3 regions of the Nonomuraea sp. NPDC051191 genome follow, and region 2 is predicted to be linked to each of the others. Evidence: riboswitches for the same ligand, from Rfam matches in the RefSeq annotation. Region 2 holds a riboswitch; each other region holds the start of a gene.
What was found. Region 2 has a riboswitch for cyclic di-AMP ahead of ACIA8R_RS09635 (hypothetical protein). Riboswitches for the same ligand answer to the same signal wherever they lie in the genome.

Region 1 (9,395 bases), on a different contig from region 2:
TCCGCACCAGGGACTTCGGCTACTCCTCGGCCCAGTCGGTGCTGCTGCTGGCGGTCATCGTGGCGTTCACGCTGATCCAGCTCAGGGCCGGCCGGCGCGGGGAGGTCGTGTACTGATGCGCAGGCCGCTGCTCTACACCCTGCTCGGGCTGGCCTCGCTGGTCACCGTGCTGCCGCTGCTGTACATGGTGTCGCTGTCGCTGCAGACCGAGGCGGAGACCATGTCGGCCGAGGCGGTCCTGTGGCCCGCCGCGCCGCAGTGGGGCAACTACGCCGAGCTGTTCACCTGCGCGCCCTTCGGCGACTTCATCGTCAACAGCCTCGTCGTGGCGGGCGCCATCACGCTGGCGCACCTGGTGTTCGACCCGCTGGTCGGGTACGTGTTCGCCAAGTTCCGCTTCCCGCTGCGCAACACGCTGTTCGTGGCGTTGCTGGCCACGCTGATGGTGCCGTTCTTCGTGCGGATGATCCCGTTGTACGTGCTCATGGCCCAGCTCGGCTGGCTCGACACGTACCAGGGGCTGATCACGCCGTTCCTCATGGACGCGTTCGGCATCTTCCTCATGCGGCAGTTCATCCAGCCCATCCCCGACGACCTGATCAGCGCGGCCCGCATCGACGGCGCCTCCGAACTGGCCATCTACCGGCGGATCATCCTGCCGCAGGCCAGGCCGGCGATGGCCGTGCTCGGGCTGTTCACCTTCGTCTTCCAGTGGAACGAGTTCCTGTGGCCGCTGGTGGCCACGTCCACGCCGGAGATGCGGACCATCCCGGTCGGGCTCACCCTGTTCAACCAGGAGTACTTCACGCTGTGGCACCTGACGGCGGCCGGTTCGGTGATCCTCTTCGTGCCCACCGCCGTCCTGTTCGTCCTCACCCAGCGGTACTTCGTGCGCGGCATCGCGCTCACCGGCCTTCGATAGGAGCCCCTTCTTGCGTCCGAACGTGATCGTCGTCCTCACCGACCAGCAGCGGTGGGACACCGTCGGCCCCTTCACCCCGAACCTCGACAGGATGGCCAGGCACGGCACGCAGGCCACGGTGGCGCTCACCCCGCAGCCGGTGTGCGCCCCGGCCCGCGCCGCCCTGCAGACCGGCCGCTACCCGACGTCCGTGGGCGTGCACCGCAACGGGCTGACCCTGCCCGGCGGGCAGCGCACCCTGGCCCACCACTTCGGCGAGGCCGGGTACGCCACCGGCTACATCGGCAAGTGGCACCTGGCCGACGGCGACCCCGTACCGGCCGGGCAGCGCGGCGGCTACGGCACCTGGCTGGCGGCCAACACGCTGGAGTTCACCTCCGACGCCTACCGCACGATCGTCTACGACGACGCCGACGAGCCGGTCTTCCTGCCCGGCTACCGCTCCGACGCGCTGGTGGACGCCGCGATCAGGTTCGTCGCCGACCACCACGCCGAGCCCTTCTACCTCTTCGTCTCGTTCCTTGAGCCCCACCACCAGAACGAGGTCGACAACCACCCCGCCCCCGACGGCTACGAGGAGCGCCACCAGGGCCGCTGGCTGCCCGCCGACCTGGCCGCGCTCGGCGGCACCTCGGCCCGCCACCTGGGCGGCTACCTGGGCCAGGTCAGACGCCTGGACGAGGGCCTCGGCCGGCTGCTCGACGCGCTGCGCAGCATGGACCTGCTCGACGACACGATCGTCGCCTACACCTCCGACCACGGCAGCCACTTCAAGACCCGCAACGACGAGTACAAACGTTCCTGCCACGACGCGTCCCTGCGGGTGCCGCTGGCGCTGCGCGGCCCCGGCTTCGACGGCGGCGGCGCCATCTCCCGCCTGGTCAGCACCCTGGACCTGCCGCCCACGCTGCTGGCGGCGGCCGGGCTGCCCGTCCCGGAGGAGATGCAGGGCCGCTCGTTCCTGCCGCTGCTCGCCGACTCCCGCGCGCCGTGGCCGGAGGAGGTGTTCTTCCAGGTGAGCGAGTCGGAGGTGGGACGTGGCCTCCGTACGCGGCGGTGGAAGTACTACGCCGTCGCCGAGGACGCCGACCCCTGGAACGCCCCGGCCGCCCCCCGCTACCGCGAGCAGGCCCTGTACGACCTCGACAGCGACCCGCACGAGCTGGTCAACCTGGCCGGGCTGCGCTCGCACGCGCAGGTGGCCGCCGAGCTGCGCGAACGCCTGCTGCGCCGGATCGTCGAGGCGGGCGAGGCCGAGCCGGTCGTCGACCCGGCCGCCGAGCTGGACTCCGACGAACGCGTCCTGCCCGACCCGGCGGTACGGATGCTCGGCCCCGAGCCGGTCAGGTTCGGCCACCAGCGGCGGTCATGAGCCGGTCCTGCGCAGGATGAGCACGGCGATGTCGTCGCGCGGGGCGCCGTGGGTGAAGGTGTTCAGGTCGGCGGCCAGGGCCTCGACGGTCCTGGCCGGCGGGTCGCGGGCCCAGGAGCGCAGCCGCTGCTCCAGCGGGTAGAAGGAGCCGTCCCGGTCGCGGGCCTCGGTGACGCCGTCGGTGCACAGCAGCAGCGAGGCCCCCCGCGGGAAGGCGAAACGCGCGCCGTGGCGGGGCTCGCCCGTCAGCGACGCCAGGCCGAGCGGGACCTCGGGCTCGCCGAGCCAGAGCTGCCCGGCGTTCCCGTTGTGGATCAGGTACGGCGCGATGTGCCCGCAGTTGACGGCGTCCACCTCCAGCTCCGGGCCGACGTCCAGCAGGAGCGCGGTGACGAAGCGCTCGGGCTCGCCGGTGTGCGCGGCGAACCTGTTGTGCCTGGTCACCGCGTCCTCCAGGGCGTCGGCCACGCCCATGAGGCTGATCTCGCGGTAGGCCGCCTCCCGGAAGGCGCCCAGCACGGCCAGCGCGGCGCCGATCGCGGGCAGCCCCTTGCCCTGCACGTCGGCGATCATGACCCGGGTCCCGTACGGCGACGGCGCCACCTCGTACATGTCGCCGCCCACCATCGTGTCCTCCTCGATGGGCTGGTAGAGGCCGTCCACGACCACGTCGAGCGAGCGCAGCGGCAGCGGCCTGACGAGCTGCCGCTGCAAGGCCGCGGCGGCCGAGCGCAACCGGCGCACCTCGTCCTCGCGCTGGATCCGGTAGCTCGCCCCGACCACGCTCATCAACCCGAACGCCGCGGTGAAGCCGGAGACCTCCAGGTTCGTCCGCAGGTTGCCGCCCAGGTAGGCGACCGAGCCCGACACCACCACCAGCACCCACAACGACGCGATCGCCGTCTGCCACACCGTGCCGAGCCCCGAGACGATCGCCGGCAGGAAGATCAGCACCGGCACGAGCTCCGCGCCCCCGCCGGTGAACCGGTCCAGCCCGACCACCAGCGCCGTGATCCCGATCAGGCCGACCAGGAACACCGGCGTCGTGAAGAAGGGCCGCCTGAGCCCGCCACCCCAGAGAATCGTCGTTCACCCCCGGTGACCAGCTTCTCCCAAGGCGTCCACGTTCCGTCCTGCGGCGCGCCGGACACGGCGAAGGGCCGGCCCCGAAACCCGGGACCGGCCCTGACGTGCGAACTTATCCGAGGCCGTTCTTCATGGCCGTGAGAAGTTCGGCGTTGGTGGTGTCACCGCTGAGCTCCCAGAAGAACGCGCCGCCGAGGCCCTGGCTCTTCGAGTAGCCCATCTTGCCGCCGATCGTGCTCGGCGTGTCGTAGCTCCACCACTGGTTGCCGCAGTAGGCGTACGCCGTGCCCGCGACCGTGCCGGTGGACGGGCAGCGGGTCTTGATGACCTTGTAGTCCTCGATGCCCTGCTCGTACGTGCCGGGCGCCGGGCCCGTCGCCGTGCCGCCGGGCGCGGCCTGGGTCACGCCGGTCCAGCCGCGGCCGTAGAAGCCGATGCCGAGCAGCAGCTTCGCGGCCGGGACGCCCTTGCTCTTGAGCTTCTGGATGGCGTTGTCGGTGTAGAAGCCGGGGATCGGGATCTTGTCCCAGGTGGTGAGCGGCGAGTGCGGGGCGGTCGGGCCCTGCGCGTCCCAGCCGCCGAAGAAGTCGTACGTCATGACGTTGTACCAGTCGACGTACTGGGAGGCGCCGCCGTAGTCGGCCGCGTCGATCTTGCCGCCGTCGTTGCCGTCGGCGGTGATGGCCGCGGTGACCAGGTTGTTCGCGCCGAAGCGCGAGCGCAGCGCCGACATGACGTTCTTGAACGCCGCCGCGCCGCTGGTGTCACAGGTCAGGCCGCAGGCGTTCGGGTACTCCCAGTCGATGTCGATGCCGTCGAAGACGTCGGCCCAGCGGGGGTCCTCCACCAGCTTGTAGCAGGAGTCGGCGAAGGCCGTCGGGTTCTGCGCCGCCTGGCCGAAGCCGCCGGACCAGGTCCAGCCGCCGAAGGAGAAGAGCACCTTCAGGTTGGGGTACTTCTTCTTCAGCTTGCGCAGCTGGTTGAAGTTGCCGCGCAGCGCGCCGTTGTCCCAGGTGTCGGCGACGCCGTCCACGCTCTCGCCCGCCTGGTAGAAGCGGTCGTAGTCGGCGTAGCTGTCGCCGATCGTGCACTGCCCGTTCTGCACGTTGCCGAATGCGTAGTTGATGTGGGTCAGCTTGGCCGCCGAGCCGCTGGTGTCGATGTTCTTGACGTGGTAGCCGCGCTGGTAGATGCCCCACTGGACGAAGTAGCCCAGCACCTTGTTGCCGCCACCGCCGCCGCCCGTGGTGGTCGCGGTGATCTGGTTGCTGTCGGCCGAGCGGTTGCCGGCCGCGTCACGCGCGCGCACCGTGTAGGTGTAGGACGTGTTGGCGCTGAGGCCGCTGTCGGTGTGCGAGGTGCCCGTGACGGTGGTGACGAGAGTGCCGCCGCGGTAGATCTCGTAACCGGTGACGGCCACGTTGTCGGTCGAGGCGTTCCAGGCCAGCGAGACGCTGCTGCTGCTGACGCCGGTCGAGCGCAGGTTGCCCGGCACGGTCGGCGGGGTCTTGTCGTCGCCGCCGCCGCCCGTGGTGGTGGCGGTGATCTGGTTGCTGTTGGCCGAGCGGTTGCCGGCGGCGTCACGCGCGCGCACGGTGTAGGTGTAGGCCGTGCTCGCGGTGAGGCCCGTGTCGTTGTACGTGGTGCCCGTGACGGTGGTGACGAGAGTGCCGCCGCGGTAGATCTCGTAACCGGTGACGGCCACGTTGTCGGTGGAGGCGTCCCAGGCCAGGGCCACGCTGTTGTTCGTGACGCCGGTCGAGCGCAGGTTGCCCGGCACCGACGGCGCGGTCGTGTCGCTGCCGCCGCCGCCGGAGACCTTCCACAGCGCCGCCACGTTCGGCGGCTCCCAGCCGGGCTGGGAGGTGTGCGCCTGGAGGCAGACGTAGTCCACGCCGTTGTAGGTGACGACCGTGCCCGCGGTGTACGCGGTCCACGGGGCCCAGGCCGCCGCGAAGGCCACCGTGCTGGCGGAGGCGATCGGTGGGACGGCGACGGCCGCGGTCAGGGGCAGGGCCAATGCCGCCATTCCTGCCAGGACCTTGCTCAGAATGGTGTGTTTCATGTCGCTCCGACATCCGTTGGGGGGTGTGTGGGGAGTGGGATGGGAGACTTCTGGGGAAACTATTAGGAAAGTTTCCTTTAAGTTGTGAATCGACGGTAGCCTCTGCCTGCGGGAGCGTCAATACGTATCGGTCAGGCGTCCGTAATCGTGCCGGTCAGACCCCGAATGTGCCCGTTCACGAGGGGATAACGGTTCAGGAACGGGGGCTGACGGCGGGGTGAGCCGTGGCCCAGCATGGGAGCGTGGCAGGAATCTCCGCCTGGCGGCGGACGCCCACGCGCCGCGGACCTTACGTGGTCCGCGCGGTCGCGGAGTTACGGTCCTGGCCGTCGCTGAACGTCAGCGGCACCGGGCGACAGGTCGCCTTCGCCGTACACGGAACCGAGATCCTGCGCCTGGCCGGCCGGGACGAGGTCCACGTACGGCTCACCGCCCCCGCCATCGGACGCCTGGAGCCCTATTTGCAGGCGTGCGATCAGGTCCATGCCTGCCGCGACCGCGCCTGGGTCGCCGTGCAGGTCGACGCCGAGCCCGATCTGGAATTGTTGCTGGCCCTCACGAGCGTGGCGATAAAGGCGCACGTGGCCTGAAACGATTCTTCGCGGTGCGTAGCGTTTCTCCTACGCACCGTCTGAACAATGCCCTCCATTTGCCCTGGAATTACTCGCCGGGTAGCTTGGTTGTACACAGCCGAACGGGGAGACGTCCCAGGTAGGGATGTCATTGCCGGGGAATTACCCCAGCGGGACCCGTGTTGTACAGAGTCGGCGCGGATACACCGCGTCCGGGCGTCGCAGATATACCTTCAGGCCCTTTCCTGGGCCCGGGAAGACGATGCGTCAGCCCTTTGCCTGACCAGAGACCGCTGAATCCGCCTGTGCGCGGAACCGGGGACCCATGTGTCCATCGGGGTGAATCGGCACCACGGTGCCGTAGGGCAGCTTCCCGCCCGAACCCGTCAGCTAACCCGGCAAGCGGCACGGAAGCACAAGGAGTAATCCCTCATGGCCAAGCACCGTCTTCACCGTGCCTACAAGCTCGACCTCGCCAAGATCGCCCTCGGCGCGACCGCCGTCGCCGGTGTGCTCGGCACGCACGCGGCAGTGAACGCCGACACCGTCCACGCCACCGCCGGCACCGCCGCCCAGACCGCCAAGGTCGCCGGCGTGGCCGCCGCCCAGCCGCGTGTCGCCACCGTGGCCGACAAGCGCGCCACCGACGAGAGCGCCAAGGGCAAGGTGAACGTCACCGCCGCCCAGGTCCTGGCCACCGCCCGCGCCCAGGTCGGCGTCTCCGAGGACGCCAACGGCGGCGGCACCAAGTTCCAGAAGTGGTACGCCGGCTCGCCCCGCGCCGCCGAGACCGTCGCCCGCGACGGCGGCAGTCGCCAGGACTACGTGAACGCCGCCTGGTGCTCGATGTTCGTCTCCTGGGTCGGTGACCAGACCGGCGCCCGCCCGCAGGTCGGCTGGGACGCCTACACCGTCTCGCACGCCAAGTGGTTCGCCTCCAACGGCCGCTGGGGCACCGAGGCAAAGCCCGGCGCCGTCGTCTTCTTCTCCTGGAGCGGCAGCAAGAGCCTGAGCGACATCCAGCACGTCGGCTTCGTCGTCAAGGACAACGGCGACGGCACGATCTCCACGATCGAAGGCAACACCGGCAACGGCAAGGTCGAGGAGCGCGTCCGCCCGGCCTCCCAGGTCGTCGGCTACGGCTACCCGTCGTACGCCGCCTGATCTCCCTCCTGTGAAGAGCGCACTCCCTGCGGGGGGTGCGCTCTTTCGCGTGTGTGCTGGTCGACCAGGGTGGCGGCGGACTGGGCGGCCGAGCGGGCGGCGCCGGGGTCCTCGGAGATCATCGCGGTCACGGTGGCGCCGTCGATCAGGGTGAGCAACTGCTCGGCGAGCAGGCCGGGATCGCCGGCGCCCGCCTTCTCGGCGAGCGAGCTCAGGTAGGCGCGCAGGCGTTCCTTGTGTGCGCGCACCGCCGTACGGACGGCGGCCGAACCGGCGCCCAGCTCGGCGAAGGCGTTGACGAAGCCGCAACCGCGGAAGTCGTCCTCGGTGAACCAGCGTTCCAGCCACTCGAAGACCGCCGGGATGCGGTCGCCGGCGTCCGTCACGTACGCGGTGAGCGAGGCCGTCCAGCGTTCGTCGCGCCGCCGCAGGTAGGCCACGACCAGCGCCTCCTTCGACGGGAAGCACTGGTAGAGCCGCTTCAGCGAGAGGCCGGAGGCGGCGCGGATCTCGTCCATGCCGACCGCCTGCACGCCGCGGCGGTAGAACAGGTCGCCCGCGGCGTCCAGCAGCAGCTGCTCGTGATCCATGACACTCCTCCAGGTGCTTGCGGCGGAGAACGCTCGTTCTCTACGCTATCGCACACCCCGGGAGAACGCCCGTTCTCTCGATATGAGAGGACATCACATGACACGCCCGCCCGTTCCGCCGTTCACCGAGGAGACCGCCCGGATCAAGGTCCAGGCCGCCGAGGACGCCTGGAACACCCGCGACCCCGAACGTGTCGCGCTCGCGTACACCGAGGACTCCGTGTGGCGCAACCGCGGCGAGTTCGTCACGGGCCGCGCCGAGATGGCCGCGTTCCTGCGCCGCAAGTGGGATCGGGAGCTGGACTACGCCCTGCGCAAGGAGCTCTGGGCGTTCACCGGCGACCGCATCGCCGTCCGCTTCCAGTACGAGTCCCGCGACGCCACCGGCCAGTGGTGGCGCAGCTACGGCAACGAGCAGTGGGAGTTCGACGAGTCCGGGCTGATGCGCCGCCGGGAGGCCAGCATCAACGACGTCCCCATCACGGAGGACGAACGCCGCATCTTCGGCTCCCGCCCCCTGTCCGAGCACGGAGTGGACGTCCTCGGCGTCCGGTGACCCCGCGATCGCTCCGGCATTGACAGCCCGCCCGGAGATCAACGGGTAAGGTCGAGGAGCCGATCGTAGGAGGTCTGACATGGCGGTTCTGCTGCTGGGCACCCTCGACACCAAGGGGGAGGAGTATGCCCTCGTCCGCGATCTGATCGTCCGGGCCGGGCAGGACGTCGTCCTCATGGACACCGGCGTGATGGGCGCCTCCGCGCTGGCCGCCGACGTCCCGGCAGAGGCCGTCGCGCGGGCCGCCGGCACCGACCTCGACCGGCTCAGGAGCGCGGGCGACCGCGGCGCCGCGCTCGCGGCGATGGCGGCCGGGGCCACGGCCGTCGCCAAGGAGCTGCACGCCCGCGGCGGGCTGGGCGGCGTGCTCGCGCTGGGCGGCAGCGGCGGCTCGTCCATCGCCGCCGCGGTCATGCGGGCGCTGCCCGTCGGCCTGCCCAAGCTGCTGGTGTCGACCATGGTCAGCGGCGACGTGTCCGCCTACGTCGGCGAGACCGACGTGACGCTCATGTACAGCGTCGTCGACGTCGCGGGCGTCAACTCCATCTCCCGCCGCATCCTGGCCAACGCCGCCGCCGCGATCAGCGCGATGGCCGCCTCGTACGACGCCGGCGCCGAGCCGTCCGGCGCGGACAAACCACTGGTCGCGGCCACGATGTTCGGCGTCACCACGCCCGCCGTGGACGCCGCGCGGGCCCGGCTGGAGTCCCTGGGCTACGAGGTGCTGGTCTTCCACGCCACAGGCTCGGGCGGACGCGCCATGGAGGCGCTGGCGGCGGGCGGCCACTTCGCCGGGGTGCTCGACCTGACCACCACCGAGCTGGCCGACGAGCTCGTCGGCGGCGTCCTGTCGGCCGGCCCCGACCGCCTGACCGCCGCGGGGAACGCCGGCGTCCCGCAGGTCGTCAGCCTGGGTGCGGTCGACATGGTCAACTTCGGGCCGATGGAGACCGTGCCGGACCGCTTCAGGTCACGGCAGCTCCTGGTCCACAACCCCACCGTGACGCTCATGCGCACCACCCCCGCCGAGAACGCCGAGATCGGGCGGGCGATCGGCGAGCGGCTGGC
Region 2 (9,395 bases):
TACGACGTCTCCAAGCTGTCGGACAACCAGCTCTCCGCCCTGCGCGCCACCACGATCGGCTTCGTCTTCCAGCACTTCCACCTGGCCGCCAAGGTCTCCGCCCTGGACAACGTGGCCGACGGCCTGATCTACACCGGCCTGCCCCTGTCCGAACGCCGCCGCAGGGCCGCGACGGCGCTGCGCCGCGTCGGCCTCGCGCACCGCGTCGACCACGAGCCGCACGAGCTGTCCGGAGGCGAGCGGCAGCGCGTGGCCATCGCCAGGGCGGTGGCCGGCGACCCGCCGCTGCTGCTGGCCGACGAGCCCACCGGCGCGCTGGACTCGGTCTCGGGCACCGGCGTGATGGACCTGCTGCACGAACTGAACGGGAGCGGCACCACCATCGTGATCATCACCCACGACCGGGAGATCGCCGCCGGCCTGCCCCGCCAGGTGAGCATGCGGGACGGCCGGATCGTCGCCGACTCGGCCTCAAGCCCGGACACGGCCTCCCGCTCCGACTCGGCCCCCGGCTCCGGGGCGCGCGGGGAGCGCGGGGTGCGTGTGCGGGAGTCCGTCGAATCCGAGGTGGCGTGATGGCCACGCTGGAGCGCCCCCGGCTCTCCCCGGCCAAGATGCGCCCGCGCGACGTGATGCGCGTGGGCGCGGTCGGCCTGCGCACCCGCCCGCTGCGGGCGTTCCTGTCGGCGCTGGGCATCGCGATCGGCATCGCCGCGATGATCGGCGTGGTCGGGATCTCGTCCTCCTCCAGCGCCGAGCTGGACCGTACGCTGTCCGCGCTGGGCACGAACCTGCTCACCGTCTCCTCCGGCACCACGCTGATGGGCGAGGCGGCCCAGATGCCCATGGACGCCGAGGCGATGATCGAGCGCATCGGCCCGGTGGAGACGGTCTCGTCCACGGGCAGGGTGCCGGAGGCCAAGGTCTACCGGAGCGAGGAGATCCCCGCGCCCCAGACCAACGGCCTGGGCACCGCCGCCGCCCGTCTCGACCTGCTGCCGACCGTGGGCGCGACGGTCCGCAGCGGCACCTGGCTCAACGCGGCCACCGAGCGCTACCCGGCCGCCGTGCTCGGCTCGGTCGCCGCCCGGCGGCTCGGCATCGGCGCGGTCACCCCCGACACGCAGGTGGTGATCGGCGGCATCCGGTTCACGGTGGTCGGCGTGCTCGACCCGGTGCCCCTGGCCGAGGAGCTGGACAGCGCGGCCCTGGTCGGCTGGCCGGTCGCGGAGTCCAGGCTGGACTTCGACGGGCACCCGACCACGCTCTACACCCGCTCGCAGGAGACGAGGCTGGAGTCCGTACGGTCGGTGCTGGCCGGCACGGCCAACCCCGAGGCGCCCAACGAGGTGGACGTGTCCCGCCCGTCGGACGCGCTGGCCGCCAAGCAGGCGACCAGCCAGGCCTTCGCCGGGCTGCTGCTCGGCGTCGGCGCGGTGGCCCTGATCGTGGGCGGCGTCGGCGTGGCCAACACGATGGTCATCTCGGTGCTGGAACGCCGCGCCGAGATCGGCCTGCGCCGTTCGCTCGGCGCGACGCGCGGCCAGATCCGCACCCAGTTCCTCGCCGAGTCGCTGCTGCTGTCCGCGCTGGGCGGCGTGGGCGGCATCCTGCTGGGGGCCGGCGTCACCGTCGGCTACGCCTTCTCCCGCGAGTGGCCCGCCGTGGTGCCCGGCTGGGCGACCGTCGGGGGCCTGGTGGCCACGCTGCTCATCGGCGCGGTGGCGGGGCTCTACCCGGCCGTGCGCGCCTCGCGGCTGTCGCCGACCGAGGCGCTGTCGGCGCCCTGAGGCGTCAGGAGCGGGCGTCCTCCTGCGGGACGTAGCAGGTCGTCCTGCCGACGATCCTGACGTTCGGCCCGTCGAGGACGGTGAGCTCGAACGTCAGGTTCGTCCGGGGGTTGCGCACGACGGAGACCTCGGGGCTCTCGTCACGCAGGTCGAGGTCCTCCACGATCCGGTCGTAGCCCATGTCCTGGAGGGTGTCCAGCAGGCCGTCGGGGGCGTCGGCGGCCTCGCCCTCGGCCCGGACGAGCCGGCGCACCTGGCCGGGCACGCACGAGCGGTCTTCGGTCTCGTCGGAGCGGTGGTCCGGCGCCACGCGCAGCGCGGCGCTGGTGAGCAGGGTGTCGGTGTCGGCGGTGAGCTGCCTGGCCGCCTCCTCGAAGGAGAACTGGCGGCCGGAGGTACAAGCTGCCGCGACCGCGACGCAGATCAGCACCGCGGACATCATGACCGAGCGACCAGCCAGGCGCACATCAGGACAATATCGGAGATCAATTCCGGGCGCAGGGCGATTAACGGACCATTAATGATCGATATCTAATGGTCGTTCGGCCGCCATTCTCAGGAGGGCCCGCTTTTCAGGTCGTCCAGCTTGCGTTCGATGCGGTCGAGGCGCCGGTACAGCTCCTCCAGGTCGCCGCGTTCCACGTCCTCCTCCTCGGGGCGCAGGCGGACCAGCAGCGAGCCGCCGGGCTCCAGGCGTACCACTTCGGTGTCGGCGACGCTGTCGGCGCCTCTGAGCTGGAGCATCACGTTGAGATCGGCCTGCCGGACGCCCATCCGGCGTAGCGCGGAGGGGATGAAGTGCCCGTCGCGGGCCAGGACGACCGGGGCGCCCTCGAACATCCTGCCGACCGCGGGCACGGTCGCCGCCCACCGCACCACGAGCGCGTTGACGGCCACCAGGATCACCACGCCGACCAGGCCGCCGATCAGCGAGTTGTCCGGGCCTATGATCGCGTTCTGCACGACGTTGCTCATCAGCAGCATGACCACGAAGTCGAAGTTGTTGAGCTGCGCGATGCCGCGCTTTCCGGCGATGCGGAGCAGGACGGCGATCGTCACGTAGACCGCGATCGTCCTGACGGTCTTGTCGGCGAGCGAGACCCCCAGGTCGAACAGGTCGTTCACCGGCGCCTCAGCTTGGCGATCAGCCCCAGGTCCTCCACGCAGCGGCCGAGGCCCAGCGCCACCGAGTCGCTGGGCCGCTCCGCGCGCCGCACCGGCATGGACAGGCCCTCCTGCATCCGCCGGCGCAGGCCGGGCAGCAGCGCGCCGCCGCCGACCAGCACCATGCCCCGCTCGCCCAGGTCGGCGGTCAGCTCGGGAGGGCAGCGTTCCATGGTGGACTCGGCGGCCCGCACGATGTGCTCGACCGATTGCACGGCGGCCTCGCGGACCCGGGCGGCGGGCAGCGCGACCGCGCGCTCCTCGCCGGTGCCGGCGTCCCTGCCGTGGATCAGCACGTTCCCGGCCGGCTCCCGGGTCGCGTGCAGCTTGGCCGACTCGGCCTGCCGGTCGTCGGCCAGCAGGCCGTGTTCGTCCTCGACCAGGCGGGCTACGGCGCGGGTGACGGCGTTCCCGCCGCCGCGCACGGTTCCGGCGGCGACCACGGCCCCGCAGGAGAGCACGGCGACCCTGGCGGCGTCGCGGCCGATGTCGACGACCATGTGCCCGGTGCCGTCGCGCACCTGCAGGCCCGCGCCGAGCGCCGCGGCGATCGCATGCTTGACCAGCAGGATGCCGCGGGCCTCCGCCTCGAACCCGGCGTCGCGCAGCGCCACCCGCTCGATCGGCGTGAACTCGTCGGGCACGGCCATGACCAGACGCGGCCGGGGGAAGGGGTGCCGATGCACCTTGCGCAGGAAGTGCCTGATCATGCGCCGGGCGAGCTCGCCGTCCTGGGGCAGGCCATCGCTGATCGGCCAGTACGTCTCGCCGTCCGTGACGTCAACGCCGTCCGCGGCCTCGGCGCCGTAGCCGAGGACCTTGCCCGTCTCCCTGTCGCGCATGACGGCCGAGGGCTCGTCGAGCACGATGCCCTTGCCCTTGGCATAGATCCTCGTGCTGGCCGCGCCGAGGTCGATCGCCAGGTCACGACCCAGGAGGCTCATCGCCGTACTGGGAGGTAGACCATCATGCCTGGGTGTATATCCGGGGCTGCTCCAACGCAACACCAGGAACCGAAGAGTTCCGTTTTACCCTTCGCGCCGCAGGGCGGCCAGGGTCTCGTCGGCCCAGGCGACGCCGGAGCGGACCTGGCGGAGGCCGAGGGTGAGCGCGTAGTTGCCGAGCCTGCTGCCCTCAGGGACGCAGTCGAGCACGGCGAGGCGGGCCACGAAGTGGGCCTTGATGCGCTCGACCACGGCGATGGCCTGCTCGGTGTTCAGCAGGGGCAGCAGGAACGCCTGGAGGGCGGTCTCGCTGCGCACGGTCGCCGACGGGTCGTGGCCGATCAGCCAGTCGGTGAGCAGCGCGCGGCCTTCGGGGGTGATGGCGTAGATCTTGCGGCCCCGCGCGCCCTCGTGCTCGACCGTCACCAGGCCGTCGGCGGCCATCTTGACCAGCTCGGGATAGATCTGCGTGTGCCCGGCCTGCCAGACGTGGTTGAGCGAGTGCTCGAACTTCTTGGCCAGGTCGTAGCCGCTGGCCGGGCCGACGCCGGAGAGCAGCCCGAGGAGGGCGATCCGCAGGGACATGCCCGCCAGCATAGCAAAGGCTTGACATGTCAGCGCTTACCTATCAGTCTCTACCTGTGACTAGTGACATGAAGGCCAAGGGCAACGGATTGGTGCTGCTGGCGGTGCTCGGCGGGATGTTCCTGGCGATGCTCGACCAGACGATCGTCGGCACCGCGCTGCCCCGCATCACCGGCGAGCTGGGCGGCACGCGGCTGTACACGTGGGTGGTCACGGCCTACCTGCTCACCTCCACCGTCACCGTGCCGCTGTACGGCCGGCTGTCCGACCAGCACGGCAGGAAGCCGCTGCTGCTCGTCGGGATGTCGGTGTTCGTCGTCGGATCGGCGCTGTGCGGCCTGGCGCAGGACATGACCCAGCTCATCGTGTTCCGGGCCGTGCAGGGGCTGGGCGCGGGCGCGCTGCTGCCGCTCTCGCTGGCCCTGGTGATGGAGATGTTCCCGCCCGGCCGGAACGGCGCCCGGGTGCAGGGTGCGCTCGGCGGCGTGATGGCGTTGACGTACCTGGCCGGGCCGTTCCTGGGCGGGCTGTTCACCGACCACGCGAGCTGGCGGTGGGCCTTCTACGTGAACGTGCCGCTCGGGATCGCGCTGATCGCGATCGTGGCGCTGCGGCTGCCGTTCCGTCCGGGCACCGGCGGCGGGGGCCGACCGGACTACCTGGGCATCGCGGTGTTCAGCGTGGCCATCAGCGCGCTGCTGCTCGGCCTCACCGAGAAGGGCCTGGACAGCAACTCCTGGACGTCCCTGCCCGTGGCCGGGCCGATCCTGCTGGCCCTGGTCCTGCTGGCCGTGTTCGTGCTGGTCGAGCTGCGGGCGTCGAGCCCGATCATGCCGATGCACCTGTTCCGGGACCGCACGTACACGCTGGTCAACGCGACCTCGTTCTTCACGGCCTTCTGCATGTACGCCGGTGTGGTGTTCCTGCCGCGCTACTTCCAGCAGGCGCTGAACGTCAGCGCCACCGAGTCCGGGCTGAGGATCTACCCGATGACGCTGGCCATGGTGGCGGGCAGCGCGCTCATGGGGACGCTGATGTCCAGGACGCGCACGTACAAGCCGTGGCTGGTGGGGGCGCCGTTCCTGCTGGTGGCCGGCAGCCTGCTCTGCCTGAACCTGACCCTGCGCACCGACGGCCTGCTGCTGGCCGGGTGGATGGTGCTCATCGGGCTCGGCATGGGGCCGATGTTGTCGGGGTTGACCGTGGCCGTGCAGCAGGCCGTCGCGCCGCAGTACATCGGCACCGCCTCGGCCAACCTCACCTTCTTCCGGCAGATCGGCGGCTCGGTGGCGCTGGCGCTGGCCGGCACCGCGTACACGTCGGTCATCACCACGGACGCGCCCGTGCACGGGCTCGCGGCCGCGCACGCCTCGGCGGCGGCCGTGGTGATCCCGTCGCTGGGCGTGGCGGGCGCGGTGATCGCCCTGGTCGCGCTGGTCATGATGCCCGGCAGGCGGCTGGAGCAGACGCCGGCGCCGGAGAGCAGAGTGGAGGCCGGTTTCGCGTCGTAAGCGGCGTCATGCGAAGCTGTGGATGTCCCCAATACCAGGAGGTCCTCATGGCGGAAACACCGGAGCCGGAAGTCAGCGAGACTCCCGAGGACGAGATGAAGCGCAAGTTCCGGGAGGCGTTGGAACGCAAGCGCGGGCAGCAGGCCGACTCGGCCGCGGGTGGCAGGGGCGTGGACCCGTCGAAGATCCACGGGGCGCACGGCCCGGCCTCGAGTAAAAGATCCTTCAGGCGCAAGAGCGGCGGCTGAAAGGTCGAATTTAGCTGGGGGTACGGCATGCCGTGCCCCCTTTCTCTTTACCTCGACAGGTAGATCTTTACCCGGTTCATGACGATTCGTTTGTATTTGTCCGAATCTCTGGGTACCGTCTTAACCAATTACCAGCTGGTGGCGTAGTCCCTACCAGGAGAGGGGCGACAGCTGGCGCCGAATCCCGACTTGTCGGGAACCGGGGACCCATCTCATTGGGGTGAATCCGGCCCTGTGCCGGTAGGGCATCTCCACGCCCGAACCCGTCAGCTAACCCGGTAGGCGAGATGGAGAGGACTTCACGCATGTACCACCTCGTCGTACCCCCGGACAGTGTAGTGACGACCGCCTGCTGAGCGGTCTCTTCCCTGACTTTCCCCCACGCGCCGCGTAACCACCCTTTCGGCGCTCTGCCCGGTTACGCACCGTAGTCACGCGCGTTCCCCCTGTCCCCTCGCGAAGGACTTCACTGCTTCATGTCTCGATTTGGCCTGCGCTCTCTCGCCCTGTTGTCCGTGTCCGCCATGGGCGCGCTGACGATCTCCGCCACCGGCGCCCACGCCGACACCGGCGACGACCAGAAGATCCTGCTCAAAGGATCCACCAAGGCTTCGTACTTCTGGGACGACTCCTCCGGCCGCGCCGGCGACACCGGTCTTCCCGCCAGCGGCAAGCCCATGCAGAAGGGCCTGGCCGCCAGCCCCAGCTGGCCCCTCATGACCGAGGGTTACGTGACCTACAACGGCAAGAAGATGCCGTTCTTCGTGGGCGACCGCGGCCCGGGCGAGCCCTCCAACCGCGGCGTCATGCTCGACCTCGACGCCAAGACCTTCGCCGAGCTGACCGGCGGCACCTTCAACTCCGACACCCTCGGCGTGGACGGCAACGGCGGCCAGGGCCACATCAAGATCGATTACGTCATCACCAAGTGGGGCGACGGCAAGGGCAAGAAGAACTACCCCGTGGCCTTCTCCAGCGGCGCCTGGAGCAGGTACGACGCCAACCCGGCCGAGCCCCCCAAGGTCCTGGCCGAGGCGCCCGCCGACGACGGGGCAACCTCCGCCGGCGGTCAGGGCAACGTCGGGAAGACCGTCGCGATGGGCGGCACCGTCATGGCCGGCGTGCTGGTCCTGGCCGGTGGCGGCGTGGTGCTCGGCGGCGAGCGCCTGCGCAAGCTCCTCAACGACTGACCCACGGACATTCCGGCCTTTACGCCGGACGACCAGAATGACATTCTGGTCGCTGTGATCCAGCGCGCAGCCGCCAACGGCATCGAGATCGCCTACGAGAGCTTCGGCTCACCCGCGGGCAGGCCCCTGCTGCTCATCATGGGACTCGGCGCCCAGCTCATCCACTGGGACGACGAGTTCTGCGAACTCCTGGCCGAGCGGGGGCACCACGTCGTCAGGTTCGACAACCGCGACGCGGGCCTGTCCACGCACCTCCACGGCGAGGGCGTTCCCCCATGGGGAGCGCCCTCGCCGTACGTGCTGGACGACCTGGCCGACGACAGCGCCGGGCTCATGGACGTCCTGGGCCTGCCCGCCGCGCACGTCGTCGGCGCCTCGATGGGCGGGATGGTCGCCCAGGCGCTGGCCATCCGGCATCCCGCGCGCGTGCTGAGCCTGACCTCGATCATGTCCACGCCCAGCCCCCAGGCGGCCCCGCCGACCGAGGCGGCCGCCGCGGTGCTGTTCGCCAAGCCCGCGGCCGATCGCGAGTCGGTCGTCGCCGGTGCCCTGGCGACCTGGTCCGTCATCGGGTCGCCCGGCTACGAGCTGGACCGCGAACGCGTCGGCAGGCTGGCCGGGCTGGCCTTCGACCGCTGCCACGACCCGGCCGGCACGGCCCGCCAGCTGGCCGCCATCATGGCCTCCGGCGACCGTACGGCGGCGCTGGGCGGGCTGAGGGCGCCCGCGCTGGTCATCCACGGCGAGGACGACCAGCTCGTCCCGATCGCCGGCGGCCGGGCCACCGCCGCCGCCATCCCGGGCGCCCGCCTGGTCACCTACCCCGGCATGGGCCACGACCTGCCCCGCCCCCTCTGGCCCGAGATCATCGCCGAGATCAGCGCCCACACCGGCTCCGCGGCCGCCGTACGCCCGGAGGTCGCCACGGAGCCGTGAACGGGCCGGTCAGAGCTCCAGCTTCTCCTCGATGACCTTGAGCATGTGCCGGGCCAGGGCCAGGTTGGCCCGGTTGCGGTCGAGGGCGAGGTAGAGGAACAGGCCCTTGCCGCTGCGGCCGGTGAGCGGGCGGATGATGTGGTACTGCGCGGTCAGCGTGATGAGGATGTCCTCGATGCCGTCCTTGAGGCCCAGCGAGTCCATCGTGCGCAGTTTGGCCTTGATGACCTCGGTGTTGCCCGCCGCCGCGACCTGGAGGTCCAGCTCCTTCGAGCCGCCGAGCGTGCCGAGCGCCATGCCGCTGCCGTGGTCGACGATCGCCGCTCCGATCGTGCCGTCGATGCTCATCATCTCCTTGAGGGAGACGTCCATGCCTGCCATGCTTTCCTCCGCTTCGGTGGGATGGTCAGTGCTTGCGTGCCACGGCGGCCACGGAGGCCGCCGTCTTCCTGCCCTCCAGCCGCAGGAGCCCGACGTTGGCGCCGGGTCCCGCCAGGACCGTGAGGACGATCGTGGGGCCCGCGGCGTAGAGGGCCACGAACCCGGCGGTGCCGGACACGAGGGTCTCCTCGAACGTCCCGCGGCCCGCCATGGTCAGCATCCGGCTGCTCATCGCGAGCAGCGCCGCCGACAGCGCCGCCACCTGTTCGCCGGTGTCGCCGTCGAGGTCGCCGGCGATCCGCAGGCCGTCCACGGTGCAGGCGACGCTGCCGGTGACGTCCGGGGTGCGTCCGCGCAGGAGCTCCATCTCCGCCAGGACCTCTTGCCGTAGCTCCACGGGTGGCCTCCTCCTGCGTCGTGAGGGGAACCTCACGGCATCTCCTCCAGCGCCTTCTTCAGCCGCCGCAGCAGCGTCAGATCGGTCGGGTCGCCCGTCGGCACCGGCCCGGCGGCCGTCCCCGTCCGCCCGTCGCCGGCGGGGACGGCCACCGGGCTCGGCACCCGCTTGGGCAGCGCCTCCCCGTCGTCGGGGTGGCGCCGGGGCTGCGCGGGCCGTACCGGGTCCGGCGGGACGAGCAGGCCGGCG
Region 3 (9,395 bases), on a different contig from region 2:
ACCACAGCGATCACCAGGCCGATGGGCACATTGATGTGGAACACCCACGACCATCCCGGACCGGCGGTGAGCAGGCCGCCGAGGAGAACGCCGAGCGCGGCGCCGCCGCCGCCGAGCGCGGACCAGACCCCCAGGGCCTTGTTCCGCTCCTCTCCGTCGAACAGGGCGACCACCAGCGACAGCGCCGCGGGCGACAGCAACGCGGCCCCGACGCCCTGGGCCACCCGACCGGCCAGCAGCATGGCCGCCGTCCCCGCCAACCCTGTGACCAGCGATGCCACGGTGAACAGCAACAGCCCGGCGATCACGATCCGTTTGGCGCCCAGCAGGTCTGTGATGCGGCCGCCGAGCAGCATGAGGCCGCCGAAGGTGAGCGTGTACGCGCTGACCGTCCAGGTCAGGGCCTCGCGGCTGAGTGCGAGGTCCGTCTCCATGTGGGGCAGCGCGATGGCGACGACGGTGACGTCGAGGATCAGCATGAGCTGGGCCACGCCGAGGAAGCCGAGGATGCGCCACCGGCCCGGGAGCGGCTCGTGGAGCTCTGCCTGTTGCGCTGCGGGTTGAGTCATCGAATCCTCCAAGCGCTATCTCGTATGTCCATATACGAGTTCTGCTGCACACTATAAGCCGTATATGCGTATACGAGATAGGGTGCTGGCATGGCTGCACCTTCTGCGCGCTCCAGGCGCCGTGCCGACGCCGAGCGCAGTATCGCCCGCATCGTGTCGGCCGCTCGCGAGTTGATGCGTTCGAACCCGCATGCGACCACCGATGACATCGCGCTGGCTGCCGGCGTCGGGCGGATGACTCTGTACGGACACTTCCGGACTCGGGCCGACCTCATCGAGGCGGCACTTGTCGACGCGCTGCGAGAGGGCGACAAGCTGCTGGCCTCCGTCGACCTGACCGGGGACGCACGCGAAGCCATGGGCCGTCTGTTGGCGTCCAGTTGGGAGCTGGTGGCCGAGTCGGCGGCCCTGCTGGCTGCCGCCGAGGAAGTCCTACCCGCTGGACGGATCCAGGACCTGCACGCCGAACCCGTCCAGCGCATGGCCGAACTCGTCCACCGTGGCCAGGATCAGGGCGTCTTCCGTACCGACCTGCCTACCGCCTGGCTGGTCAGCCTTACCCACTACATCATGCACGGCGCGGCGAACGAGGTACGCCAAGGACGCCTGGCCCGGACCGACGCGGCCGACGTGGTCACCAAGTCCATCCAATCGGCACTGGCCGCCTGAGGCGGAGCTCGCCTACCAGGCGGGGGCGTCAAGCTCAGAATCCCTCGATGGCGTTGGGTCCATTCCTGGTGCTGTCCGGGGGGCGGCGTCGTCACCGCAGCCGGTCCGGAGTGAGGTGGCGGACTTCCTGTAGCTATTGCTCGGCCTGCTGCTTGCTCGCGCCTGTGGCAATCGATCGCCTCGTTCCTCGCGAGCAAGGTTCAGAGCAGTTGTGCTTGCAAGAATCCGGCGAGAAGAACGGCGAAGCCGCCAATCTCGCCCACGATGAGCGCCGTCATGAACGCCGTTGTGCCGCGGACTGGATGGTGGAACTGGTTGTTGGTGTCCCGGCGCCAACCGTGAAGGACATAGCTCACGATCGCCGCCATGAAGAACGCCACGACGACTCCCGCCGCGGCGAGATCGACTGCCGCCGGCCAGCCGCTCAGTTCGACGAAGACCGCGATCAGTAAGGTCGCGAAGGAATACAGCAGTGCGGCACGATGCGCGATGTCCACATAGGGGTGAGCCCTGTGCCGCTCCGGGTGGATCATCTGCAGGTATTTCCATACGCCCAGCGTCAGGGCCGCCAGAAAGATCAGTCCTGCCAACAGCAGCGCGACGATGGTGTCATCCCCAAGGGGGGCGTCGCTACGCATGTGGGTCTCCGTGAAGCGGGTCGGTAACGAGGTCGTGACGAACGTAGAGTCCGTCGCATGGGGTGATCGGTGCTTTCCGCTCTGGCCGACCGTGCCCTGAAACGCCCGATGAGGCGGACCGGCAGGTAGCGACCCCGGTTCTCTGCCAGGAGAGGGAACGCTGTGTCGGTGAAGCGCTGCCCGTCCTGGTCGGCGGCCGACCGCTGCGCCGCACGTGCCACGCCGGGCATGCCCTTGGGGCGGGCTTGTTCGCTGCGGCGCCGACGCACTTTCTGGGGGTATCCGGGCGCGCCGGCCGCTGCCGGCGCTCGTACCTCTTTCGATGCTTCTCGCGGTACCACGTGCTACTGCCCTTCCCGTAACTCAAACATCGATGTTCGAGTTATGGGAGCGTATCCGAGTCTCCGCCATGGAGCCACTTTCCCCGGCATCCGAGAGCCGGGGTGTACGGTGACCGGCCGGACCATGAGACGACCGACGCCCGCGGGGCTGACTTGATCACGGTGGCAGTCGACATACTCGTCAAGCCGTCCTTCATCACCGATGGGGGCGTGGCTGAGCTGCGTACACCCGGCTGGGGTGACAGAGTGATGGCCGAGACGGTCGGCCTGGTCTCGGCCGACCATTTGACCGGCGCCTTCAACCTCCTCATCGGTTTCGAGCCAGAGGAGAGCCGATAGAGGACAGACCATCCCGTCTCGAAGGCTGTCGGGACCCCTGGGCGCTCGTCGCTCGTCCGTGCCTGTCTGGCGCCTGACTTCAAGAGCATGCGCTGTCGAGATGCCAGGTGTGGTGGTATGCCGTGACGCTGGCTTCGCGTGGGACGGGGGCGCATGGTCCGTGGTGTTGACGGCGATTCAACACCGTGGCGTGCGTGGTCGATTACCGCCGCTAACCCGGCCGGTCTCTGCAGCCTGGAGAGGTGGTCGCTGCACCTGCATCGCGACCGTGGTCGCCTTTGTGGCCGCCGCCGTCTCACTCCTCCCCGGCTTGGGTGGTGGCGAGGTTCCGGCCGTTGTCCTTCTTGATCCCCGGCCGGGGACAACGGTCAGGCGGCGTGCCAAGGTAAAGAATTGGTCGGTTAAATGCCTGCCTGGTAGGCCTTTTTGAAGCGTTTCTCCGTAGCTGGCTTGTACCGCTCTATGCCATTCGCATACCTTCAATGTCAGTTACGACGTAGGCCGGGTGAACATCCGCGCCACAGTACGTCCCGACCATTGCCGAGACCGCCTCTGATCTGTGTGAACACGGAGAACGACGCGGCCGCCGAATCCGCACGGACAAACACGCGGAACCGGGGACCCACATTCTGTGGGGTGAATCGGAACACCCTCCCGCGAGGGCATCCGTAGGGCACTTCCACGCCCGAACCCGTCAGCTAACCCGGTAGGCGGAATGGAAGCAAGGAGCAATACCTCTTCATGACCATCAACGCCTTCACCCGTGCCCTGACGCCCGCCACCCTCACTCGCCTCGCCCTCGGCGTGAGCGTCGCCGCCGGCGCGGTTCTCACCGCAGCCCCGGTCTTCGCCGACCAGGCGTCCGGCGCACGTTCCGACACCGTCGCCTCGCACAGCGCCGAGGAGAAGAGCGCCGGGCAGGTGAGCGCGCAGTCCGTCCTGAAGATCGCCGAGTCGCAGGTCGGTGTGACCGAGAACGCCGCGGGCGGCGGCACCCCGTTCCACAGCTGGTACATGTCCTCGCCCCGCGCGAAGGAGACCGTGGCCCGCGACGGCGGCAGTCTGCAGTCCTACGCCAACGCCCCCTGGTGCGCGATGTTCGTCTCCTGGGTGGGGGAGAAGGCCGGCGCCCGGTCCACCGTCGGCTGGGACGCCTACACCGTCACCTACGCCAAGTGGTTCGAGGCCAACAAGCACTGGGGGAGCCAGGCCAAGCCCGGCGCAGTGGTCTTCTACTCCTGGGACGACAAGTCCGTCGAGAGCATCGACCACGTGGGGCTGGTCAAGCAGGACAACGGCGACGGCACGATCACGGCTATCGAGGGCAACACCGGCAACGGCAAGGTCGAGGAGCGCGTCCGGCCCAAGTCCCAGGTGGTCGGGTACGGCTACCCGCAGTACAAGGCCTGACAGTCGACCGAGGATTCCTCTCCAGTGCGATGGTGAGGGCAGCAAAGTGGCGCAGGGCGTGGCCCTGCGCCACTTTCGTGTGTCAGGAGCGAAGCCGTGAGGCCGGCGCCTTGTGTCGGCCCGGCTCATGCTCCAATGTGGCGCATCACGGCGGAGAGCGCTTCGGCTGCTCGCCACACGTCCACGAACGTCGCGTACGAGGGGGTGGAGCCGAACTGCAGGATGCCTGGCCGCCGGGCGGGGGCGATGACCCCATGTCCCGTTTGCGCGACGGCAAGGGCCGGCGCGAAGCTGCGGCTGAGAAGCAGCACGAAGGCGAGGGCGCCAACTTCACCAGGAAGGAGGCAGCCTCGGATCGAACCATTCGGCGCCTGGTGAATGCGGCCCACCGCGGCCACGGCCGCCGCCAGTGATGGTGGCGGCCGTGTACCCGGATCAGGTCTGCTGGTAGCCGAGGAGGGTCATCATGCCGGATTCGGCGTGGTAGATGTTGTGGCAGTGGATCATCCAGAGCCCTGGGTTGTCGGCGTCGAAGTCGACGTTCAGCGTGCTGCCGGGCAGGACGATGGCGGTGTCCTTCCGGACGCCGCCGTCCGCCAGGGCGAAGGTGTGGCCGTGCAGGTGCATGGGGTGCCACATGGTGGTCCGGTTCACGAACGACAGCCGCACGCGTTCGCCCGGCCGTACCGGGGAGATGATCTTCGGGTCGTACTTCTTGCCGTTGATCGCCCAGTCGTAGGCCATCATGCTGCCGGTCAGCTCCAGCCTGACGACGCGGTCGGGCTCCTTGGCCGCCAGGCGCACGCCTTCGGCCGGCCGGAGCTCGGCATAGCGGACGACGTCGCCGTCCAGTTCGCGGGGGCGTACGTCGGCCTTGGGAGCGGAAGCGCCGTCGCCGGTCCGGATCAGGCCGCGGGCCACGGCGTTCTTGCCCTCGGCCAGGGCGACCAGCGGGAAGACGCCGTCCTTGAGGGTGACCAGCACGTCGGTATTTAGGTAAGTGACCGGGGCAGGCTTGCACGCCGGATCGGGATGAGGATGCTGACCGTACAGTTCCCGCCGCGGCGGCCGGGAGGCCGTCATGTATGCAATCGGAGGCCACTTGCGGCCGGCCTCCCCTCGGGCACGCCATATCCACCGTGGACGGAGCATGCGAGTGGCCAGGGATCATGACCAGCGGATATCGCTTGACGCGGGCGGTGAAGGTGGGCGTCGATACCAGCGCCCCCGACTAACGGCCCCATGGGTGTTCCGCGACGGCTGTTCCCGGGCGTGTGCGTGCCCCGGGGTGGCTGGAACCGGGCCCTGGGTACCGCTGTCAATCCGTGGGCCGCCGGACGGGCGTGATCGTGCCCTGTGCGGTGTGTCAGAAAACCCGCCGGTCGGGTCGCGCATGGGCGCATCGCAGGGGCGATGGCGTGTCCAGCCGGTCGTGGGGTGTGAAGGAACGCGTTGTCGAGGTGTGACGACGCGGTCAGCAGCCGATCAGGAGATGAAGGGCAAGACGACACAGATGAACGGAACCACCTTCAAGACGTGTTCCTGCCGCGACGAGGCTACGGGCAAGAGGCTGGGTAAGGCATGTCCGAAGCTGCGTCGTCCCGGAGGAGGGGAGCGGTGGAGCAGCACCCATGGCCGGTGGGCCTACCAGCTGGAGCTGCCGGCGCACGCGGACGGTCGGCGGCGTAATCCGCTGCGGCGTCGGGGCTTTGCCACGCTGGAGGAGGTCGAGGCGGAGTTGGAGCAGGCCCGGGCGCTGCTGGCGCTGGATGAGGACCCGCACGTGCAACGGAAGATCGCCGAGCTGATGCTGGCCACGCTCAAGGACAACAAGGCGTTGCCGCCGGTGGAGGAGGTACGGCGCAAGGTCCGCACCCGTCAGGACCTCAACCCCACCGTCACGGTCGCCGAATGGATGCAGGAGTTCTTGCGCCGCAAGCGGAAGATCGACGTGACTACGCGCCGTTCGTACGAGGCGCACATCCGTCTGTACTTCACCCCTTACCTGGGTGATATCCGGCTGGATCGGCTGCGGGTGTCGGATGTGGCGGGGATGTTCGATGCGATCGAGGAGTTCAATGACGTCATCACCACCGCCCGCGTCAGTGGCGATCTCGAGGAGCGGGCGAAGGTGCGGTATCGGCGGCCGGTCGGTCCGGCCATGATGCACCGCATCCGCGCCACTCTCCGGCACGCGCTGAACATCGCGATCAAGCAGGACCGGCTCATCGACTTCAACCCGGCCGCGGTCGTCGAACTCCCTGACGCCGAACGGCCCAAGGCGCTGGTGTGGACCGACGAGCGGGTCGCCGCCTGGAATCGCGACCTGCAGGCGCGGCTCGATGTCGAGCAGCGGCGGCGCGGCGCCCGGCTTAGGAGCTGTTTCTTAGATCAGGTTCGGAGCCAGATGATCAGGGCGGCCAGGGTGACAGTGCCGAGGAAGATGTAGGCGCGCTTGTCGTAGCGCGTGGCCACGGCCCGGAAGTTCTTCAGCCGGTTGATAGCCCGTTCGACGATGTTGCGTGCCTTGTAGCGCTCGGCATCGAAGCCGGTGGGCCGTCCCCCGGCAGAGCCGCGCCCGATGCGGTTGGCGCGCTGGTCACGTGGTTCGGGGATGGTGTGGCGGATCTTACGGCGTCGCAGATAGACGCGATTGGCGCGCGAGGGGTACGCCTTGTCCGCGGCCACGCTGTCGGGTCGGGTACGCGGGCGTCCCAGCCCCAGGCGAGGGACCCGCACCGCCCGCAGCACCCGCTCCAGCTGCGGGCTGTCGCCGTACTGGCCCGGTGTCAGGACCAGCGACAGTGCCCGGCATCGGCCGTCCGCCGACAGGTGGATCTTGGTGGTGAACCCGCCACGGGAACGGCCTAGACATTCCCCAGTCTGACCACCTCCGCCAGCCGGGCGGCCAGTACCTCCAGCACCTGATCGCCCCGGTTTGTCCCGGCGGCGTGCTGATGCGCCCGGACGGTGGTGGAGTCCACGGAGATGTCCCAGTCCACCTGGCCCTGGGCGTCCTGCTCGGCCTGGATCGCGGTCAGCAATCGCTGCTAGGTGCCATCGGCTGACCAGCGGCGGTGCCGCTTGTAGACCGTGATCCAGGGGCCGAATCGTTCGGGCAGGTCCCGCCAGGGCAGGCCGGTGCGAGCCCGGTACAACACGCCGTTGATCGTTCTTCGGTGGTCGTTCCACTGGCCGCCCTGCTGGCCACCTTCGGGCAGCAGCGGCTCAAGCCGCTCCCACTCCGCGTTGGTTAAGTCACCTCGACCCATAGGCCAATCGTGACGATGCAGGCACGATCAGTCAGCAGATCTAAGAAACAGCTCCTAGCGGTCGACATCCACGCCGTACGCGACTGGTGCCCGGCCCGCGGCGTCGCCCTGCGCGTCCTGTCGGGACCCCTGTCCAACTTCCATGACCTCGCGGCCAACGACGCCACGACCGCGCCGCTCATCAACGTCACCTCGGTCGGGCAGTTCCAGCACGACATACAGAACGAGCTGACCGTCGAAGGGATCGCCGCCGAAGCCGAAGCCGAAGGCCGCTACCGTGGCCGCCCGCCCGCGCTGGCGCCCAGCTTGCAGAGGTGCGTTCGCCGTTCACTGACCATGGCACTTCGATCGCGGCTCTCGCCCGTGCGCATCGAGTGAGCCGGGCCGCCATCCGAACTGCGCTGACCGGGCTACTGCCCGGCCAGCCGGGTCCGCCCGCGCCTATCCCGACCCAGTGCCCTGCCGAAGCGTCCGGCTAAGTTACTCGCGGGTACCGCCAGCGGCTGTCCGCAGGTTCAAGCCGGACTCATGATTCGGGCAGCAGTCCTACTGCTCGCAGCCCCTCTTCATAGCCACCCTCGGAACATGCCCAGAATCGCTCGGCGGCGGCGATGACCGCCAGGCGCTCGCATGTCGTCCATGCTTTGATCATGTCCAACAGAGCGTACCCTTCCTCCGCCCATACCGCTGCCGCGCCCAACGCGATCACTGCCTCCACTTCCTGTGCCAGCAGGCGCGTGTTGGCCAGGCGGTCGGTGGAGCACATACCGTTCACCGCGTCCACGACCAGCAGAGCTTGACGCAGGGTGATAGAAGGTATCGCCGTCATGCGCCGGCACGTGCACGCACGGCACGCAGCGCCTCCGTCAGTGATTCGGCGGTGGGGGCGCGTTCCGGGTCGATGAGACGTTGCAGGATCAGCCCCGTCAGCAAGGTCAGGTAGAAGGCGCCGACCGCCCGCTGCGTCGCTGGAGGCGACGTCCCTTCAGCGAGCCAGTAGGTCAATTCCAGGCGTGCGGCCTCCTGAGCGTCGGCCAATGCTTGGCGCAGCTGTGGTCTGCGCTCGGCCTGAGCGAAGACTTCGATGCTGGCCACGAAGACTGGGCGGTGGAGGTCGAGCAGCTCGATCGCCTGCTGCCACAACTTCCCATCCCCCTCGCCTGGCACTTCGCCCGCCATGGCCTGGCGCAGCTTGTCGGCCCACTCGGCGGTCGCCTCGATCATGGCGTTGGCCAGCAGCGCGTCCTTCGATCCGAAGTGGTAGCCGATGGAGGCCAGGTTGGCGCCGGAAGTCCTGGCGATGTCGCGTGCCGTGGTGTGCGCGTAGCCGCGTTCCTGCAGGCAGCGCTTGGCGCCCTCGATCAGCTTGTCTCGCTCTTTCATTCTGCCACCCTATCCAAACAAACGTCACAAACATCTGTTTTGCACGAGCGTTTCAAACGTGTGTATGGTCGTCGGCATGGCACAAGCAACCGCAGCGGCTACGGCCGCGAGCGACTTCAGCCGCCTGTCCAGACTCATCCGGCAGGCCGGGCTCCTCGACCGGCGCCCCCGCTACTACCTGATCCGGATCATCGCCGTCGCAGCGGCCTACCTTGCAGGAGCGGCAGCGTTCCACTGGCTGGGCGACTCCTGGCTCCAGCTCCTGCTGGCCGTCTACTTCGCGATCGTCTTCGCGCAGGTCGCCCTGGTTCTGCACGATCTGGCTCACCGGCAGGTCTTCACCAATCGCCGCCCGAGCGAGATCCTCGGGCGGCTCGGCGGCAACCTCGCCATCGGCCTCGGCTACGGCTGGTGGATGAACAAGCACACCCGCCACCACGCCAATCCCAACCACGAGCAACTCGATCCGGACGTCACACCCGACGTCCTCGTGTGGTCACAGGAACAGGCACGCAACGCGCGCGGCCTGGCCCGGCTCATCGGCGGCCGGCAGGCGTTCCTCCTCTACCCGCTGCTCCTGCTCGAAGGGCTCAACCTGCACGTCAGCGGTGTGCGGGCACTGCGGCAGCCCTGGATGAAACAGCGCTTCCTGGAGGGCGCGCTGCTGTTCGCGCACTTCGCCTGTTACCTGGGTGTGCTGGCTTGGACCCTGTCACCGGGCAAGGCACTGGTCTTCCTCGCCGTCCACCAGGGGCTGTTCGGCGTCTACATGGG

Region 1: it holds a riboswitch for cyclic di-AMP, as region 2 does, so the genes downstream of both, ACIA8R_RS39380 (CHAP domain-containing protein) here and ACIA8R_RS09635 (hypothetical protein) in region 2, are expected to answer to the same signal.
Region 3: it holds a riboswitch for cyclic di-AMP, as region 2 does, so the genes downstream of both, ACIA8R_RS46220 (CHAP domain-containing protein) here and ACIA8R_RS09635 (hypothetical protein) in region 2, are expected to answer to the same signal.

Annotation. Positions count from the first base shown of each region.
Region 1 is NZ_JBITEZ010000016.1:32,162-41,556, reverse strand. Features, by position in the region: gene ACIA8R_RS39410 (sugar ABC transporter permease) at 1-116, shown strand, start outside; gene ACIA8R_RS39405 (carbohydrate ABC transporter permease) at 116-922, shown strand; gene ACIA8R_RS39400 (sulfatase-like hydrolase/transferase) at 933-2,294, shown strand; gene ACIA8R_RS39395 (PP2C family protein-serine/threonine phosphatase) at 2,289-3,332, opposite strand; gene ACIA8R_RS39390 (glycosyl hydrolase family 18 protein) at 3,493-5,445, opposite strand; gene ACIA8R_RS39385 (luciferase family protein) at 5,688-6,035, shown strand; cyclic di-AMP (ydaO/yuaA leader) riboswitch at 6,299-6,436, shown strand; gene ACIA8R_RS39380 (CHAP domain-containing protein) at 6,450-7,181, shown strand; gene ACIA8R_RS39375 (TetR/AcrR family transcriptional regulator) at 7,160-7,771, opposite strand; gene ACIA8R_RS39370 (nuclear transport factor 2 family protein) at 7,869-8,327, shown strand; gene ACIA8R_RS39365 (Tm-1-like ATP-binding domain-containing protein) at 8,407-9,395, shown strand, end outside.
Region 2 is NZ_JBITEZ010000003.1:256,612-266,006, reverse strand. Features, by position in the region: gene ACIA8R_RS09675 (ABC transporter ATP-binding protein) at 1-576, shown strand, start outside; gene ACIA8R_RS09670 (ABC transporter permease) at 576-1,790, shown strand; gene ACIA8R_RS09665 (hypothetical protein) at 1,795-2,256, opposite strand; gene ACIA8R_RS09660 (YetF domain-containing protein) at 2,346-2,915, opposite strand; gene ACIA8R_RS09655 (rod shape-determining protein) at 2,912-3,898, opposite strand; gene ACIA8R_RS09650 (PadR family transcriptional regulator) at 3,983-4,483, opposite strand; gene ACIA8R_RS09645 (MDR family MFS transporter) at 4,540-5,994, shown strand; gene ACIA8R_RS09640 (DUF5302 domain-containing protein) at 6,042-6,242, shown strand; cyclic di-AMP (ydaO/yuaA leader) riboswitch at 6,408-6,542, shown strand; gene ACIA8R_RS09635 (hypothetical protein) at 6,719-7,432, shown strand; gene ACIA8R_RS09630 (alpha/beta fold hydrolase) at 7,487-8,368, shown strand; gene ACIA8R_RS09625 (hypothetical protein) at 8,378-8,749, opposite strand; gene ACIA8R_RS09620 (roadblock/LC7 domain-containing protein) at 8,775-9,146, opposite strand; gene ACIA8R_RS09615 (hypothetical protein) at 9,179-9,395, opposite strand, start outside.
Region 3 is NZ_JBITEZ010000023.1:149,303-158,697, forward strand. Features, by position in the region: gene ACIA8R_RS46200 (MFS transporter) at 1-581, opposite strand, end outside; gene ACIA8R_RS46205 (TetR/AcrR family transcriptional regulator) at 660-1,238, shown strand; gene ACIA8R_RS46210 (hypothetical protein) at 1,439-1,876, opposite strand; gene ACIA8R_RS46215 (hypothetical protein) at 2,371-2,556, shown strand; cyclic di-AMP (ydaO/yuaA leader) riboswitch at 3,131-3,284, shown strand; gene ACIA8R_RS46220 (CHAP domain-containing protein) at 3,298-3,966, shown strand; gene ACIA8R_RS46225 (hypothetical protein) at 4,092-4,364, opposite strand; gene ACIA8R_RS46230 (multicopper oxidase domain-containing protein) at 4,402-4,950, opposite strand; gene ACIA8R_RS46235 (hypothetical protein) at 5,459-6,415, shown strand; partial or broken gene ACIA8R_RS46240 (IS5 family transposase) at 6,358-7,238, opposite strand; gene ACIA8R_RS46245 (hypothetical protein) at 7,254-7,616, shown strand; gene ACIA8R_RS46250 (hypothetical protein) at 7,765-8,067, opposite strand; gene ACIA8R_RS46255 (TetR/AcrR family transcriptional regulator) at 8,064-8,621, opposite strand; gene ACIA8R_RS46260 (fatty acid desaturase family protein) at 8,698-9,395, shown strand, end outside.